3 regions of the Halorhodospira halophila SL1 genome follow, and region 3 is predicted to be linked to each of the others. Evidence: predicted binding sites of a transcription regulator. Region 3 holds the regulator's gene; each other region holds the start of a gene.
What was found. Region 3 encodes sigma-54, which starts transcription at its own class of promoters, with help from an activator protein. Its sites were predicted from a motif close to TGGCANGNTNCNTGCTT; they were not measured.

Region 1: the regulator sigma-54 is predicted to act here: its motif matches at 1,855-1,871, upstream of HHAL_RS12810 (TorF family putative porin).
Region 2: the regulator sigma-54 is predicted to act here: its motif matches at 2,500-2,516, upstream of HHAL_RS11890 (putative urea ABC transporter substrate-binding protein).

Annotation. Positions count from the first base shown of each region.
Region 1 is NC_008789.1:2,637,055-2,642,586, forward strand. It holds gene HHAL_RS12120 (thiazole synthase) at 1-300, opposite strand, end outside; gene thiS (sulfur carrier protein ThiS) at 337-540, opposite strand; tRNA gene HHAL_RS12130 (tRNA-Gly) at 645-718, shown strand; gene HHAL_RS12135 (RrF2 family transcriptional regulator) at 761-1,219, opposite strand; gene HHAL_RS12140 (SirB2 family protein) at 1,275-1,661, opposite strand; gene HHAL_RS12810 (TorF family putative porin) at 1,956-2,618, shown strand; gene HHAL_RS12150 (YifB family Mg chelatase-like AAA ATPase) at 2,651-4,162, opposite strand; gene ubiK (ubiquinone biosynthesis accessory factor UbiK) at 4,231-4,506, opposite strand; gene HHAL_RS12160 (P-II family nitrogen regulator) at 4,731-5,069, shown strand; gene HHAL_RS12165 (ammonium transporter family protein) at 5,181-5,532, shown strand, end outside.
Region 2 is NC_008789.1:2,580,142-2,585,673, reverse strand. It holds gene HHAL_RS11900 (ABC transporter ATP-binding protein) at 1-285, opposite strand, end outside; gene HHAL_RS11895 (ABC transporter permease) at 282-1,106, opposite strand; gene HHAL_RS11890 (putative urea ABC transporter substrate-binding protein) at 1,166-2,257, opposite strand; guanidine-I (ykkC/yxkD leader) riboswitch at 2,311-2,415, opposite strand; gene HHAL_RS11885 (RtcB family protein) at 2,741-4,201, shown strand; gene cysN (sulfate adenylyltransferase subunit CysN) at 4,221-5,532, opposite strand, start outside.
Region 3 is NC_008789.1:2,325,348-2,330,879, forward strand. It holds gene HHAL_RS10720 (KdsC family phosphatase) at 1-132, shown strand, start outside; gene lptC (LPS export ABC transporter periplasmic protein LptC) at 136-699, shown strand; gene lptA (lipopolysaccharide transport periplasmic protein LptA) at 686-1,213, shown strand; gene lptB (LPS export ABC transporter ATP-binding protein) at 1,217-1,942, shown strand; gene HHAL_RS10740 (RNA polymerase factor sigma-54) at 1,983-3,449, shown strand; gene hpf (ribosome hibernation-promoting factor, HPF/YfiA family) at 3,490-3,816, shown strand; gene HHAL_RS10750 (PTS sugar transporter subunit IIA) at 3,861-4,331, shown strand; gene HHAL_RS10755 (HPr kinase/phosphorylase) at 4,328-4,849, shown strand; gene rapZ (RNase adapter RapZ) at 4,846-5,532, shown strand, end outside.

The DNA of each region.
Region 1 (5,532 bases), 310 kb from region 3:
GTTGTGGCCGTCAAGCAGCTCGCGGCCCAACCGGCAGGTGCGCACCGCATCCTTGACCGTATAGCAGCCGGCGGTATTGGGCAGGATGGTGTAGCGATCCGGCGGTACGGCGTCGAGCAGGTTCGGCTCGTCGGGATTCTGGCCGATGTTGCTGCGACGCAGGGCGATGGTGACGATCTCTGCACCGCTCGCCTCGATGGCCGCGCGGGTCTGCTCCATATCACGGTACTTGCCGGTACCGACCAGCAGACGCGAGTGGTACTCACGCCCGGCGATGACCAGGGGATCGCGATCCGCCATCTTTCTCTTGGACTCCGTGCTGTTTCGGGACTCGGGTCAGCCGCCGCCGATGGCCTGGATGACCTCCACGCGATCGCCATCGGCCAGTTGGTGGTCGCCGAGCTGACTGCGGGGGACGATGGTCTCGTTGACCTCCACCGCCAGGCGCTGCTCTTCGCTGACACCGAGCCGCTGCAGGACGTCGGCACAGCTCGCCCCGGCCGGCAGGGTCATGCCCTCGCCGTTGACCTGAACCTGTATGCTGGTTGCCATACTACTCATCTCAGATAGTGTAACGCGGCGTGCGGCACTGCGGCACCGGTTGTCCTCGGCGGCTTACAGCGCTATGATTTCGACTGTCCGCAGCGGGTGTAGCTCAATGGTAGAGCTCCAGCTTCCCACGCTGGCGATGTGGGTTCGATTCCCATCACCCGCTCCAGACCCTTCCTTGCTCTTCGACTCGACGACCCCCGGGCTGCGTTCAGCCGGTCTCCGCCGCGCGCCGGTCGATCAGATTGAGGTCCACGGCCAGGGCGCCGCGGTTGTGCAGCAGATCGGCCAGCGTGTAGCGATCGAGTACCGCCAGGAAGGCGTGCAGGGCCTCGTCCAGGACGGCACGGACGGCGCAGGTGCCCTCGATCCGACAGCGCTGGTCCTCCTCCCGGAAACACTCCACCAGGGTGAAGTCTTCCTCGGTGCGCCGGAGCAGTTCGCCCAGTGGGATCGTCTCCGGCGGCTGGGCCAGCCGAATCCCCCCGCGCTTGCCGCGCACGGTCTCCACGAAGCCGTGGGCGGCCAGGCGGTTGACCACCTTCATCAGGTGGTTGCGCGAGATCTCGAAGCGCTCGGCAATGGCCCCGATGGTGACCAGCTCGCCCTGTGCAGCCCCCAGGAAGAGCAGGACCCGCAGGGCGTAGTCGCTGTGGCGGGTTAGACGCATGATCCGGCTCCGTTGGCTGCCCCGGACACTATAGCAGTGCCCGGGGCCTTCCGGATCAGCCCAGGCCGACGATCAGCAGCGGTTCGCGGGTGACGCTGTAGAGGTACAGGTAACCGATCACCACGATGCCGCCGACAAAGGCGGCCATGCGGATCGGCCGGGGACGGCTCCGCCCCAGGGCCACCACCCCGAGGGCGATGTAGGCGATCAGGCCGAGGAGCTTGACGGTGAGCCAGCCGTCGACGAACGGGTACTGGGCGATCATCACCATCAGCACCACCGCTGTGAGCAGCAGCACGGTGTCGGCGACCCGCGGCGCCACGCGCAGGACCTTGTGATCCAGGGCCGCAGAACCGCGGAACATCAGGATCCCCCGGGCGATGAACAGACCGAGACTGGCCACGGCGGCCAGCACGTGCGTCGACAGCAGCACCTGGTGCATTCCTACCCCCTCGCATCGTCCGCATCAGAAAGCGGCTATTCTTCCTGCCGGTCGGGGCCGCCTGCAACCACGCCGGGCCCACGCACCGGGGTGGTGCGGCCACCGTGCCGGACTGGTGCAGGGCGGCCGCCGAGCATCCCCACAGCGCCTTCGCTACGCCGTAACCCCCTGACTCTTGGGGACCACCCCTCGCTGGCACGCATCATGCTTAAGGGTTCCGTGAGCGCGCCATACGCCGAGACCGGCGGTGGCCGCCCCGACCCACGGACCCAGAACTAGACAAGGTGCCCGATCATGAAGAAGCCTCTCCCGTTCCTCGCCGCCGCCGGCGGCCTGCTCCTCGGCCTCTCCGCCAACGCCCAGGCCGAAGAGCTCGGCGCCGGGTGGAGCCTGTCGTCCAACGTGGCGATCACCTCCAACTATCTTCTCCGCGGTGGGTCCGAAAGCGACGAGGATCCCGCCATCCAGGGCGGTTTCGATCTCGACCACGCTAGCGGGTTCTACATCGGGACTTGGGGTAGCAGTGTCGTCCTCGGGGAGGACGCAACGGAAATCGACTTTTATGCCGGGTATGCCTTTGAGTTCGCCCCTGGCCTCAGCCTGGATCTTGGCGCCGTGGCTTATACCTATTACCCAGCGGGGGACTCGGACGACGAGGAACTCTACGCCGGGATCGCTTCGTCATTCGGCGAACTAGACTACGATTTCTACCTCTACTCCAATAGCGAGCCCGACATCACCGGCGAGTTAAATCTGGCTCACCCCATCGGGGCCGGTGTATCGGCTTTGGGTCAGCTGGGCTTCGTGGAGCCCGATGACGACAATGGCGATTACATCTACTACGCCGTGGGGGCCAGCTACACCTATCAGACCCTGGACTTCAGTGTGATGTGGACAGATACGGATGAATCTGGGAGTGACGACCAGTTCGCAGTAATGGTTTCACGGTCCTTCTAACCTGAGCCGGGGGCGCCGCCGGCGCCCCCCTTTCACCCCACCCCGCCCCGCTGCTCGAGCCCCCGGCGCAACCCCACCGCCTCGGCCACGTAGCGGGCGTCGATGGCATCCATGCCTTCCAGATCGGCGATCGTCCGCGCCACCCGCAGCAGGCGGTGGTGCCCCCGCGGCGAGAGGCCGATGACCTCGGTGGCCCGCTCCAGGGTCGCCTCGGCCTCCGGCTCGAGGGGGCAGGCCGCGTGCAGGACCTCCCCGCTGAGCTCGGCGGCGATCCGCCCGGAGCGCTCCCGCCGCCGCTCCCGGGCCCGGGCCACCCGTTCGGCCACCTGCTCGGTGGCCTCAGCCGCCGGCGCGGCGGTCAGCTCCCGGGCGCTGAGCCGCGGCACCTCGACGGCGATATCGAAGCGATCGAGCAGCGGCCCGGTGATCCGGTCGCGGTAGCGCGCCACCTGATCCGGGGTGCAGCGGCACTCGCCGCGGGGGTCGCCGTGGTAGCCGCAGGGACAGGGGTTCATGGCCGCCACCAGCTGGAAGGCCGCCGGGTAGGTGACCCGGGCGTTGCTGCGGGCGATGCTCACCCGCCGCGCCTGCAGGGGCTCACGCAGCGCCTCCAGGGCGTTGCGGGGCAGTTCGGGGAACTCGTCGAGGAAGAGCACGCCGCGGTGGGCCAGGGAGACCTCGCCGGGGCGGGGCGGCTGCCCGCCACCGATCAGCGCCGCCGGGGAGATGCTGTGGTGGGGGGCCCGGAAGGCCGGGATCCGCCAGCTGGCCGGATCCACCCCCTCGCCACTGACCGAGCGCACCGCCGCCGCCTCCAGGGCCTCGTCTTCCGGGAGCGGCGGCAACAGCCCGGGCAGGCGTTCGGCGAGCATGCTCTTGCCGGTACCGGGCGGGCCGCTGAGCAGCAGGTTGTGCCCCCCCGCGGCGGCGACCTCCAGCGCCCGGCGCGGGCCGGCCTGGCCGCGGACGTCGGCGAGATCGGGGCCTGGAGAGCGTTCCTGCGCCCCGGTCGGCGACCCCACCGGGGGCAGGGGCTCGCGGCCGTCCAGGTGGTCCAGCACCGCCAGCAGGCGCTGCGCGGCCACCGTGCCCCCGGGGTGAACCAATGCCGCCTCGGCGGCGTCGCCGCCCGGGATGATCAGCCGCCGGCCGGCCTCGCGGGCGGCCCGTGCCGCCGGGAGGATGGCGCCCACTTCGCGGAGCTGGCCGCCCAGGGCCAGCTCGCCGATGAACTCCAGCGATTCGAGTTCGCCGTGGGCCTGACCCGACGCCGCCAGCACGCCGACCGCGATGGCCAGATCGAAGCGTCCGCCGCCCTTGGGCAGATCCGCCGGGGCCAGGTTGACCGTGACGCGGCCGACGGGAAACTCCAGGCCGCTGTTGATGATGGCGCTGCGGACCCGGTCCCGGGCCTCGCGCACCTCGGCCTGGGGCAGGCCGACCAGTGAGAACGCAGGCAGCCCCGGCGCCAGGTGGACCTCCACCTGGACCTCGGGGGCCGCCACACCGAGCGCCGCCCGCGCCCGGGTAACCGCCAGTGCCATGGGAACCCTCCCTGGTTCATGGGCACAGAGGACGACCTACGCGGCGAGCCCGCAGGCCCGCCTGCGGATCAGCTCCCGCTACCGCCGGCGCCGCCCGAGCCACCCTGGTCCTTTTCCAGCTCGGCGACGCGGCGGTTGAGCTCCTCGAGCTGGGCCCGAGTCCGCGCCAGGACCTTGGCCTGGGCATCGAACTCCTCGCGGGTCACCAGATCGAGCCGCGAGAAGCCCGACTGCAGCGAGGCGCGCACGTTCTTCTCCACCTCGTCGTGGAACTCGCGCACGCCGGCCGGCAGGCTCGCCGTGAGCTTCTGCGCCAGTTCGTCGATGGTTTTCTGATCGATCATCGCCTTTCCAACCCTGTGGTCACGCACCGAATCCGTGCGGTTGCCCTGTCGCCGCCCCCGTTTGGTGCAGAGGCCGCCCGCGCCACCAGCCTATCCCCCCGGCACGACGCGGTTTCGCGGCCGATCCGAGGGCCTGGCACGCCTCCTGCAAGGTCCTTCTCGACCGCAGCCGCATCAGCACGCCGCTGCGGCTCCGGCCAACGCGTACAACGAGGACGACGCTCATGAAATTGGTAACGGCAATCATCAAGCCTTTCAAGCTCGATGACGTCCGCGAGGCCCTCTCCGCTATCGGCGTCCAAGGTATCACGGTCACCGAGGTGAAGGGTTTCGGACGGCAGAAGGGACACACCGAGCTCTACCGCGGTGCCGAGTACGTGGTCGACTTCCTGCCCAAGATGAAGCTGGAGGTCGCCATTGACGACAGTCTAGTGGACCGCGCCTGTGACGCCATCCGCCAGGCCGCCAACAGCGGCAAGATCGGCGACGGCAAGATCTTCGTCTTCGACGTCGAGCAGGCCATCCGCATCCGCACCGGCGACACCGGTTCGGACGCACTGTAACCGGCCCGCCCCCAACCAATGCAGAGGACCTGAACCATGGAAGACGTAGTCGAACTTGCCTACGCCCTCGATACCTTCTACTTCCTGCTCTCGGGCGCACTGGTCATGTGGATGGCCGCCGGCTTCACCATGCTCGAGGCGGGTATGGTGCGCGCCAAGAACACCACCGAGATCCTCACCAAGAACATCGGGCTCTACTCCATCGCGGTGATCATGTACATGCTCATCGGCTGGAACCTGATGTACGAGAGCTCGGGCAGCCTGCTGCCCACCTTCAGCTTCCTGCTGCCCGCCTCGGAGCCGGTCACGGCCGAGATGGCGCGCAGCGGCGAGGCCACCGAGTCCTACTTCTCGGACTTCTTCTTCCAGGTGGTCTTCGTCGCCACGGCCATGTCCATCGTCTCCGGCGCCGTCGCCGAGCGCATGAAGCTCTGGTCTTTCCTGATCTTCGCGGTGGTGCTCA
Region 2 (5,532 bases), 250 kb from region 3:
CACGTTCTGAACCGCGGTGAGGTGGGGGAAGACCGAGTAGCGCTGGAAGACCACCCCGCGGTCCGGCCCCGGCTCGCCGGGCAGGGGCGCGCCGTCCATGAGCAGGCGGCCGCGGCTCGGCGCCTCCTCGCCGAGGAGCATCTTGAGGAAGGTGGTCTTGCCACAGCCCGAGGCGCCCACGAGGGTGACGAAAGAGCCGGCGGCGACCTCCAGCGACAGGTTCTCCAGGACGACGTCGTGGCCGTAGGATTTCCAGACGTTCTCCAGGCGGATGGTGGCACTCATGAACGGGCGCTCCTTCCGGCGTACCAGGGGAAGAACCAGCGATTGACCCCGCGCAGGGTCAGATCGAAGAGGAAGGCGAGCAGGGTGATCCACGCCACGTAGGGGAGGATCGTCTCCATATCCAGGTAGCGCCGGACCAGGAAGATCCGGTAGCCGAGCCCCTCAGTGGCAGCGATGGCCTCCGAGGCGATGAGAAACAGCCAGGCCGCCCCGAGGCTCAGCCGCGTGGCGTCGATCAGCCGGGGCAGGGTCTGCGGCAGGATCACCCGTAGCACGATCTGCCAGGTCGATGCGCCGAGGGTCTGCGCCTTGATCAGCTGCTCACGCGGCAGCTCTTCGACCCGCTGCTGCAGGTCGCGCATGATGAACGGCGCAACACCGAAGACGATCAGCATCACCTTCGCCAGCTCGCCGACGCCGAAGGCGATGAACAGGATCGGCAGCACCGCCAGCGGCGGGATCATGGCCACGGCGGTGACGAAGGGCGAGAAGGTACGCCGCGCGTAGGGCAGGCAGCCGTTGAGGATGCCGACCAGCAGGCCGATGGCGGCGGCCAGGGCCACGCCCATGCCCAGCCGCCCGAGGCTGGCACCGGTGTCCAACCACAGGAGGACCTCACCGGTGCGCCGACTCTCCTCGGTGGCCAGGCGCAGGAAGGATTCGATCAGCGTGATCAGCGACGGCAGCACCGGGTCGTTGGGATTCTCGGCCAGGCGCTGCGACGAGGCGATGGTGTAGGCCACCAGCGCCAGGACAAAGGGGAGCATCGCCAGGGCGGCGCCCCCGACCCGGCCGGGGTGGCGGTTGATCAGGCGTTTCATGGGTAGGCGCTCCTGCTGCCGATGAGGCCCGGGGCGGACCCGCCGCCCCGGGCAGGGCGTTACAGCTCGCCTTCGGCGGCCTTGCGCATGAAGCGGTCGGTGAAGCGCAACTGGACGTTGTTCGCATCGCCCAGGGTCGAGCCGTCGGCGAGCTCGATGCCGACGAAATCCGGGCTCGGGGCGCGCTCACCGAGCAATCCGTGCTGGTAGGCGAACTGGCGGACGTTCTCCATGGTCTCGGCGGGCTGTTCGCTGGTGACGAAGTCCACCGCTTCGGCGGGGTCGTAGAAGAACGTGGTCGAGGCGAGCTGCTCCTCGTAGCCGGCCAGGTCGGTGCCCGCCGCCTCGGCCATCGCGGTGCGAGCGGCCTCGCCGGCGGCATCGTCGCCGGACATGACGTCCATGATCTCGTACCAGGCGCCGGTCAGCGCCTTGCCAAGCTCCGGGTGCTCTTCAAGCACTTCGGTGCGCACGCCGAGCAGGTCGATGATCTCGCCGGGTACGTCCGAGGAGTCGAAGACCACATGGGCGTCGTCCTGTCGGCGGATCTCGCCCAACTGTGGGTTCCAGGCCACGGCGGCCTGGACATCGCGGGAACGGAAGGCCCCGACGATGTCGGCGTCGGCGGTGTTGACCACCTGGACGTCCCGCTCGCTCAGCCCCACCGAGTCGAGGGCGCGGGCGAGCAGGTAGTGCGATACGGACAGCTCGACCAGGTGGACGCGTTGGCCTTCGATGTCGGCCAGGTCGTCGGTCCCCTCAAGGACCACGCCGTCGTTGCCGTCGGAGAAGTCGCCGGCGATCAACGCGGTGGTATCCACGCCGCTGGCCGCCGGGATGGTCAGGGCGTCCATGTTGGTCAGGGTGACGCCGTCGAAAGAGCCGGCGGTGTAGAGGTTGATGGACTCGATGTAGTCGTTGATCTGCACCACATCGATCTCGATGTCGTACTTGTCGGCCCACTTGTCGACGATGCCTTCGGCCTCGCCGTAGCCCCAGGGCATCCACCCGACGTAGATGCTCCAGGCGATGCGGAAGGAGTCGCGTTCGTCGGCGGTGGCTGCGAGCGGCAGTGCAGCGGTGCCGAGGAGGGCGGCGGCGGTGCACAGGTGGGTGAGTCGTTGGCGTAGCGGGCGTCGTTCGCGGCTCATGGGATCTCTCCCTCGGGGTTGCCGTTGGGTCAAAAGCGGGAGCATCGATCACGATCTCCCGGGCTTTTGTCCCTCCGTGTAACCCCCCTCTGGGAGAGGTCGGCGACTCTCGGACCAGGCTCCGCATGCCTGCGGACGGAACCCTAGACGCCTATTGCGGCCAGATTGTCAGCGGTGACGCTCCGGGGCGGACCTCCTGGGCCGCTGCCCTTCGCGGTCGATGCCTCCGCTGCCCGTTATCCAAGCAAGACGCGGGCCAAGTCCCTTGATAACCGGAGATCAACAGGTTATGCGGTCCTCGGTGGCGAGGTGCGGGGTGGCCGGGGATCGCGCGCCCCGTTGCTGTGCCTCGGCACAGGGCGGATGCACCACCATGGGGCGCGTCGGGCAGGCTAACCTTGCCGGAGGGGGAGGCCGTCACCGTCCGGGCCGGTGGGCTTGGTACGGTGATCGGGCAACGGGTGCAACCGCTAGGAGACGGGGATGGTCAAGCGTATCGAGGCCGCTGAAGGTCTGGAGTTGGAACGGCTCGACAGTTGCCGCTGGCGGTTGCCGCGGCAGGGGCGGATGCAGGTAGACGGGTTGATCTTCGCCAACGACGCGTTGATTGAGGACATCCGCGATACCGAGGCCGTGCGCCAGGTGGCCAATGTGGCCTGCCTCCCCGGGGTGGTCGGGCGGTCCATCGGCATGCCGGATATCCATTGGGGGTTCGGCTTCCCCATCGGAGGCGTGGCCGCCTTCGATCCGGACCAGGGGGGCGTGATCTCGCCCGGAGGGGTGGGCTACGACATCAACTGCGGAGTCCGGCTGCTGCGGACGCCGCTACAGGCCGAGGACCTGGGCGCCCACCTGCCGCGCCTGATGGATCGACTCTTCGAACGCATCCCGGCCGGCATGGGCCGTGGGTACGGCGACACCCTGCTGCGCAACCGGGATATGCGCCGGTTGCTGCGCGAGGGGGCGGCGTGGGCCGTGGAGGTGGGGCTGGGCGAGCCCGAGGATCTGGCCCGGATCGAGGACCGTGGGTGCCTGCCCGGCGCCGACCCCGAGGCGGTCAGCGATCGGGCCATCCAGCGCGGACGGGATCAGGTCGGTACGGTGGGATCCGGCAACCACTTCATCGAGATCGGCTGTGTGGACGATGTCTACGACGAAGCCGCTGCCCGCCGCCTGGGGCTCGAGGCGGGGACGCTGACCGTGATGATCCACTCCGGGTCACGCGGGCTCGGTCACCAGGTCTGCGATGACTTTCTGGTGACCATGGAGCGGATCACCGGGCGCAACGGCATCGAGCTGCCCGACCGTCAGCTGGCCTGCGCGCCGCTGAGCTGCTCCGCCGCCCGGGACTACCTGGGGGCCATGCAGGCCGCCGCCAACTTCGCCTACGTCAACCGCCAGGCGATGACCCAGCAGGTGCGCCGGGTCTTCGCCGAGGTGCTGGGGGAGGAGGCGCACCTGGAGCTGGTCTACGACGTCTCCCACAACATCGCCAAGTTCGAGCGCCATCGGGTCGACGGTGAGGAGCGCGAGGTCTGCGTCCACCGCAAGGGCGCCACCCGCGCCTTCCCGCCCGGCCACCCGGAACTCCCCGAGGATCTGCGCGGGCTCGGGCAGCCGGTGCTGCTGCCCGGCGACATGACCCGCTACTCCTACGTCCTGCTCGGCACCCAGGGCGCCTACGCCGAGACCTTCGGCTCCTGCGCCCACGGCGCCGGACGCCGTCTCAGCCGGCGCCAGGCCAAACGCGCCGCTGAGGGGCGGGACTTGGATGCCGAGCTGGCCGAGGCTGGTATCGAGGTGCGCGCCTCGTCCCGGCAGACGGTGGCCGAGGAGCTGGCCGAGGCGTACAAGGACGTGTCCGATGTGGTGGACGTGGTGGCCCACGCCGGCATTGGCCGCCGGGTGGCCCGCCTGCGTCCGCTGGGGGTGCTCAAGGGGTGAGGAGAGGGCGGGGGCTGCGCTAGCGCAGCACCCCGCGCTCCTCCAGGGCGGTGAGGATCTTGCGCACCGAGGTCTCCAGGTCCTCGGCCACCGTGTCCACGCGGACCTCGGGCTGTTCCGGCGCCTCGTAGGGGATGTCCACACCGGGCAGGCCCTGGATCTCGCCAGCGTCGGCGCGGGCGTAGAGCCCGTCCAGGTCCGCGGCGCGGCACGCGTCGATGGTGGCGTCCACGTGCACCTCGATGAACTCGCCGGGTTCGACCCGCTCGCGGACCATGGCGCGGTCGTCGCGGTACGGCGAGAGGCTGGCGCAGACGGTGATCAGCCCGGCGTCGACGAACATGGTGGCTGTCTCGGCCATGCGGCGGATGTTCTCGGCCCGCGCGTCGCGGCTGAAGTCCAGGTCGTGGCTCAGCCCGTGGCGGACGTTGCCCGCGTCGATCAGGTAGCTGTGGTAGCCGCGCCGGAACAGCGCCTGCTCCAGGGCGTTGGCCAGGCTCGACTTGCCGGAGCCGGACAGCCCGGTGAGCCAGACGATGCACGGCCGCTGCCCCTTCTGCCCGGCGCGCTGGGCCTTGCTCAGGGCCAGCCGGCGGCGCGGGACATCGGTCTCGGCGCCGGCGGCCTCGGTTGCCGCGCGGGTGACCATGCCGGCGCCGACGGTGTGCAGGCTCATCCGGTCGATGACGATGAACGATCCGGTGTTGGCGATCTCGTCGTAGGGGTCAAAGGGCACCCGGGCGGAGAGCTGGACGCGACACAGGCCGATCTCGTTGAGCCCGAGTTCCTCCACCTGGTGGTGCTCGAGGGTGTTGACGTCGATGCGGTGGTGGATCCGTTCGACCACGGCCGGGACGGTGGCCGTGCCCAGCTTGATGTCGTACTGGCGTCCGGGCAGCAGCGGTTGCTCGGCCATCCACACGATGCGCGCATCCAGGGTGTCGTCCACGGTGGCCGGGTGGGTCGGGCTGGCCAGGACATCGCCGCGTGAGACGTCGATCTCGTCGGTCAGGGTGACGGTCACCGACTGCGGCGGAAAGGCCACGTCGAGGTCGCCGTCGTAGGTGACGATGCGCGCCACGCGGCTGCGCAGCCCGGAAGGCAGGGCCACGACCTCGTCCCCGGGGCGCACCGTGCCGGCGGCCAGGGTGCCGGCGAAGCCGCGGAAGTCGTGGGAGGGGCGGACCACAGTCTGCACCGGCAGGCGCAGATCGCGCAGATTGCGGTCGGCCTTGGCCTCCACGGTCTCCAGCAGCTCCATGAGCGTTGGGCCGTCGTACCAGGGCAGGTGCTCGCCGCGGTGGACGACGTTATCCCCCTTGAGCGCGGAC
Region 3 (5,532 bases):
CCCCACCTGCACGCCCACGCCGACTGGGTCACCGTGCGCCCCGGGGGGCGGGGCGCCGTCCGCGAGGTGGCCGAACTGATCCTCCACGCCCAGGGGCAGCTCGAACCGATGTTGCGCCGGGCAGAAGGCTGAACCATGCGCCGCGGAGCCCTCTTCCCCCTGGCAACCCTCGGGTTCATCGTACTCCTCAGCCTGCTGCTGACCCGGGATCCGACGCCGCCCGAACCAGACACCACCGAGCCGCCTGAGGAGCGCCCGGACTTCTTCCTGGAAGGGTTCACGATGGTCGACTTCGACGAGCAGGGCCAGCGCCGGGCCGCCCTCCACGGGCACACCGGCGAACACTTCCCCGGTCGCGGCGAACTGGAGATCGTCGAGCCGGATCTGCGCATGCGTTCGCGGGACGGCGCCACCTGGGAGGCCCGCGCCCCCTTCGGCATCGCCGAGCGCGAGGGCGCGGAGGTCCGCCTGTTCGACGAAGTGGATATTCACCGTCCGGCCCAGGGCACACGCCCAGCGCTGGATATCGCCACCCGCAACCTGCTGGTAGATCTGCGCGCCGGCGAGGCCCGCACCACCGAGGCGGTCACCGCCCGCGAGCCGGCCGGCACCCTGCGCGGCACTGGCATGACGCTGGATTACCGAACCGACCGACTGCGCCTGCACGCCGATGTCCGGGGGGAGTATGGGCTGCATTGAGACCACGGGCCGCACCCGGGTGCGGCTTCTTGGCGCCGCGCTGCTCGCCATCGCCGCCCTACCGGCGGCGGCGATGGAGCAGCGCGAGGACGCGCCGGTGGAACTCGAGGCCGACAGTGTGGACGTCGACGCCGTTGCCGGGGTCAGCGTCTACGAGGGCGATGCCGTGCTCACCCGGGGCGAGATGCGCATCACCGGCGACCGCATGGAGGTCTATACCGACGAGGACGGCGACCTCAGCCACGTCTACGTTGACGGAACGCCCGCCACCTACCGCGACCACCCGGAGAACCAGCCCCGCCCGGTCCACGCCGAGGCGAAGCGGATGGAGTACTACACCCGCGGGCCCGAACGCGCCCATTTCCAGGGCGATGCGCGCCTCTGGCAGGGAGACGACCAGGTCACCGCCGAGACCATCGATGTCGACCTGGAGGGACAGATCATGAAGGCCCGTGGCGCTGAAGGGCAGCGGGCGCGGACCATCCTGTACCCGACCCGGCGCGAGGAGGACTGACCGGTGGTCACGCTGCGTGCGGAAGGGCTGACCAAACGCTACCGCGGTCGCACTGTGGTCAACGGCGCCGGGCTCGAAGTGGCCAACGGCGAGATCGTCGGCCTGCTCGGGCCCAACGGCGCCGGCAAGACCACCTGCTTCTACATGGTCGTCGGACTGGTCCAGGCCGACGAGGGGCGGATCACCCTGGAGGGCGACGACCTCACCCGGCTGCCCATCCACGCCCGGGCCCGCCTCGGCATCGGATACCTCCCGCAGGAACCCTCGGTCTTTCGTAAACTGAGCGTGGCGGATAACGTACGGGCCATCCTGCAGCTACGCGGCGACCTCGGCGGCGCCGAGCGGGAACAGGAGCTGGATCGCCTGCTCGAGGAGTTCGGGGTGACCCACGTCCGCGACTCCCCGGGCATCGCCCTGTCCGGCGGCGAACGCCGGCGCGTGGAGATCGCCCGCGCCCTGGCGGCAGCCCCCCGGTTCATACTGCTCGACGAGCCGTTTGCCGGGGTCGACCCGATCTCGGTGGGCGAGATCCAGCGCATCGTCCGCCAGCTGGCGCAGCGCGGTATTGGCGTACTGATCACCGATCACAACGTGCGCGAGACACTGGGGATCGTGCAGCGCGCGTACATCCTCAGCGACGGCGAGGTTCTGGCCGCTGGCGACGCCGAAAGCGTGCTCGCCAACCCGCGGGTCCGCGAGGTCTATCTGGGTGAGGACTTCCGCCTGTGAGCGACGGTATACGGATGCTGCAAGCACGACGGACACGGCCATGAAGCAGTCGCTGCAGCTACGCATCGGCCAGCAGCTGACCATGACGCCCCAGCTGCAGCAGGCCATCCGGTTGCTGCAACTCTCCAGCCTGGAGCTGCGCACCGAGATCCAGCAGGCCCTGGAGTCGAACTTCATGCTCGAGCTCGACGAGGAAGGCGAGCTCGAGCAGCAGGAGCAGGAGCAACACGAGCAGCAGGAACAAGAGGCCCGTGAGGACGAGGCCCCGGCCAGCGACCCTGCCGGCGACGACATCCCCGAGGACCTACCGCTGGATACCTCCTGGGACGACATCTACGACGGCAGCACGGCGCTGAGCGCGCCGGGCGACGAGGCGGCCCAACGCGACACCCTGGACAACCGGCCGGCCGCCTCCGACAGCCTGCAGCAGCACCTGCATGCACAGATCGAGCTGGAGGCGTTCTCCGCGCGCGAGCGCTCCATCGCCGAGGTCATCGTCGACGCCGTCGGCGACGACGGCTACCTGACCCAGAGCACCGACGACCTACTGGCCGGGTGCCCGGAGGATGAGCAGGTTGACGCCGAGGAGCTCGAAGCGGTGCTGCAGCGCGTCCAGCGACTCGACCCGACCGGCGTCGCCGCCCGCGATCCCCAGGAAGCGCTGTGCGTCCAGCTCGAGCAGCTGCCCGAAGACACCCCGTGGCGGGAAGAGGCCCGCCACGCCCTGCTCGAGCACCTGGGGCTGATCGCCGAGCGGCGATACGACGACCTGGGCCGGGCTCTGGGGGTCAGCGACGAGGCCCTCGGCAGCATCCTCGGCCTGATCCAGAGCCTCGACCCCCGACCCGGCTCGCAGATTAGCGACACCACGCCCGACTACGTCATCCCCGACGTTCTGGTGGTGCGCCGCGACGGCGCCTGGCAGGTCGAACTCAACAGCGAAACCGCCCCCCGCTTGCGCGTCAACGCGTATTACGCCAGCCTGATCCGCAGGGCAGACCGGAGCGCGGACAACCACTGTCTGCGCAACCACCTCCAAGAGGCGCGCTGGCTGATCAAGAGCCTGCGCAGCAGGAATGAGACCTTGCTCAAAGTGGCCAGCGCCATCGTGGAACGGCAACAGGGTTTCCTCGACCACGGCGAGGAGGCGATGCAACCACTGGTCCTGCGCGAGATCGCCGAGGCGGTGGAGATGCACGAGTCCACCATCTCTCGCATCACCACCAGCAAGTACATGCACACGCCCCGGGGCACCTTCGAGTTCAAGTACTTCTTCTCAAGCCACGTGCAGACCAGCGACGGCGGAGAGGCTTCGGCAACGGCGATCCGGGCACGGATCCGCCGACTGATTGCCGAAGAGGATCGGGCAAAACCGCTGAGTGACAGCGCGATTGCGCGTATCCTTCATGAGGAGGGGATCCAGGTGGCGCGTCGGACGGTCGCCAAATACCGGGAGTCCCTGTCCATCGCATCGTCGGCGGAGCGCAAGGAGGCCCGGAGGCGCTGAGGCGCCCGGCTCTGCCGGCCGCAGGGGTTCAGGAGGCGGTATGCAGATCAAGCTCAGTGGACATCATGTCGAGATCACCCCGGCTCTCCGGGCGCATGTCAACGAGAAGATGCAACGCATTCAACGCCACTTCGACCACGTCATCGATACCGAGGTGATCCTCTCGGTGGAGAAGAGACAGCAGAAGGCCGAGTCGGTCATCCACATCGGGGGTGGCGGCGGGCGCGTCTTTGCCGATGCCATTGAGGAAGACCTCTATGCAGCCATTGACGTGCTCGTGGACAAGCTTGACCGTCAGGTCCTGAAACACAAAGAGAAGGCCGTCGATCAGCGACGGCAGGGCGCGTCCCTCAAGGCCAGCCTGTAAAGGTGGCGGGACGCGGTTCAGCGGGCCAGCCGATCGGACACTCCATGGACATCGAGCAACTCATCACGCCGGAACGTGTTCGCTGCGAGAGCGGCATCGAGGACAAGGAGCAGGTACTCCTGCGCATAGGCGAACTGATCGGGGCCAGCGGCGACGGCCTCGACGCCCGAGAAATCAGCAACCGACTGCTGGCCCGTGAGCGGCTGGGCAGCACGGGCCTGGGGCACGGCGTAGCCGTACCCCACGCCCGCATCGACGGGATTGACCGCGCCATCGGCGCCCTGATCCAGCTGGATCGGGGCATCGAGTTCAACGCCTTCGACAAGGCACCCGTGGACCTGCTGTTCGCCCTGGTCGTACCCGAACACTTCACCGACGAGCACCTGCAGATCCTGGCCAGCCTCGCCGAGATGTTCAGCGACAGCAGCCTGTGCGAACGGCTGCGCCGCTCCTCGGACGGTGAGGAACTGCAGGTGGCCCTGCGGGAATGGCAGTCACAAGCCGACCCGTCGTGAAAACGGCCGCGCACGGGCCGGTCATCCCCGGTCTGCTGGTCACCGTCCACGGTCGCGGGGTTCTGCTCGAGGGGCCCAGCGGCGCGGGCAAGAGTGATACGGCCCTGGCCCTGCTCGACCGCGGCCACGCGCTGGTGGCCGATGACGCCGTGCAGCTGCGCCGCGAGGGGGACCGTCTGCTCGGCACCGGCCCCCAACAGGGGCGGGGGCTGTTGCACCTGCGTGACCTGGGCCTGGTGGATGTCACGGAACTCTACGGCCCTGAGGCATTCCGCAACGAGGCCGCCGTGGCACTGTGCATCCAGCTGCAGCCGACCCCCGGCACCACCGAAGCCGAAGCCGCCCTGCATGGTCGGCGCGACCACCGTCGGCTGCTGGAGCTAAGCCTCCCCCGGATCACCCTGACCGACAGCCACCGCCGTCCACTGGCCCCGCTGGTCGAGGCCGCGTCCAGCAGCCGGGCCGCAGTGTCCGTTGCGCACCACGGCGCTCGCAGCGACCGCGGGGTGCCAGCATGAGTGGGCTGCGCCTGATCGTGGTCAGCGGCCTCTCGGGGTCGGGCAAGAGTGTCGCCCTGCACACCCTCGAAGACGCCGGCTATTACTGCATCGACAACCTGCCGGTGAGCCTGATCGGCGAGCTGGCCCGCTACGCCCAGAACCGCGACGCACCCACCGGAGAGCGCTTCGCCGTGGGGCTGGACGCACGCAACCCGCCCCACGACCTGCAATGCCTGCCGGAGACCCTCACTGCACTGCGCGAGCAGGGCATCGCCACGGAGGTGCTGTTCCTCTACGCCGAGGACTCCATCCTCATGCGCCGTTACAGCGAGACGCGCCGTCGCCACCCGCTGGCCGAAGGCGACCAGCCCCTGGCCGACGCCCTGCGCGCCGAGCGCACGCTGCTCGAGCCACTACGCGAGGTCGCCGACTGGAGCATCGACACCTCGCGGACCACCGTCCACGACCTGCGCGGTCTGATCTCCGAGCGGGTAGCCGGCGAGCGCAGTGGCCTGTCGGTGCTGGTCCAGTCCTTCGGCTTCAAGCACGGCATCCCCACCGATGCCGACTACGTCTTCGATGCCCGCTGCCTGCCCAATCCGCACTGGGAACCGCAGCTGCGCGCCTATACCGGCTGCGACGACTGCGTCCGCGCCTTCCTCGAGTCCCAGCCCGAGACCGAGATCCTCTTCGGCCAGATC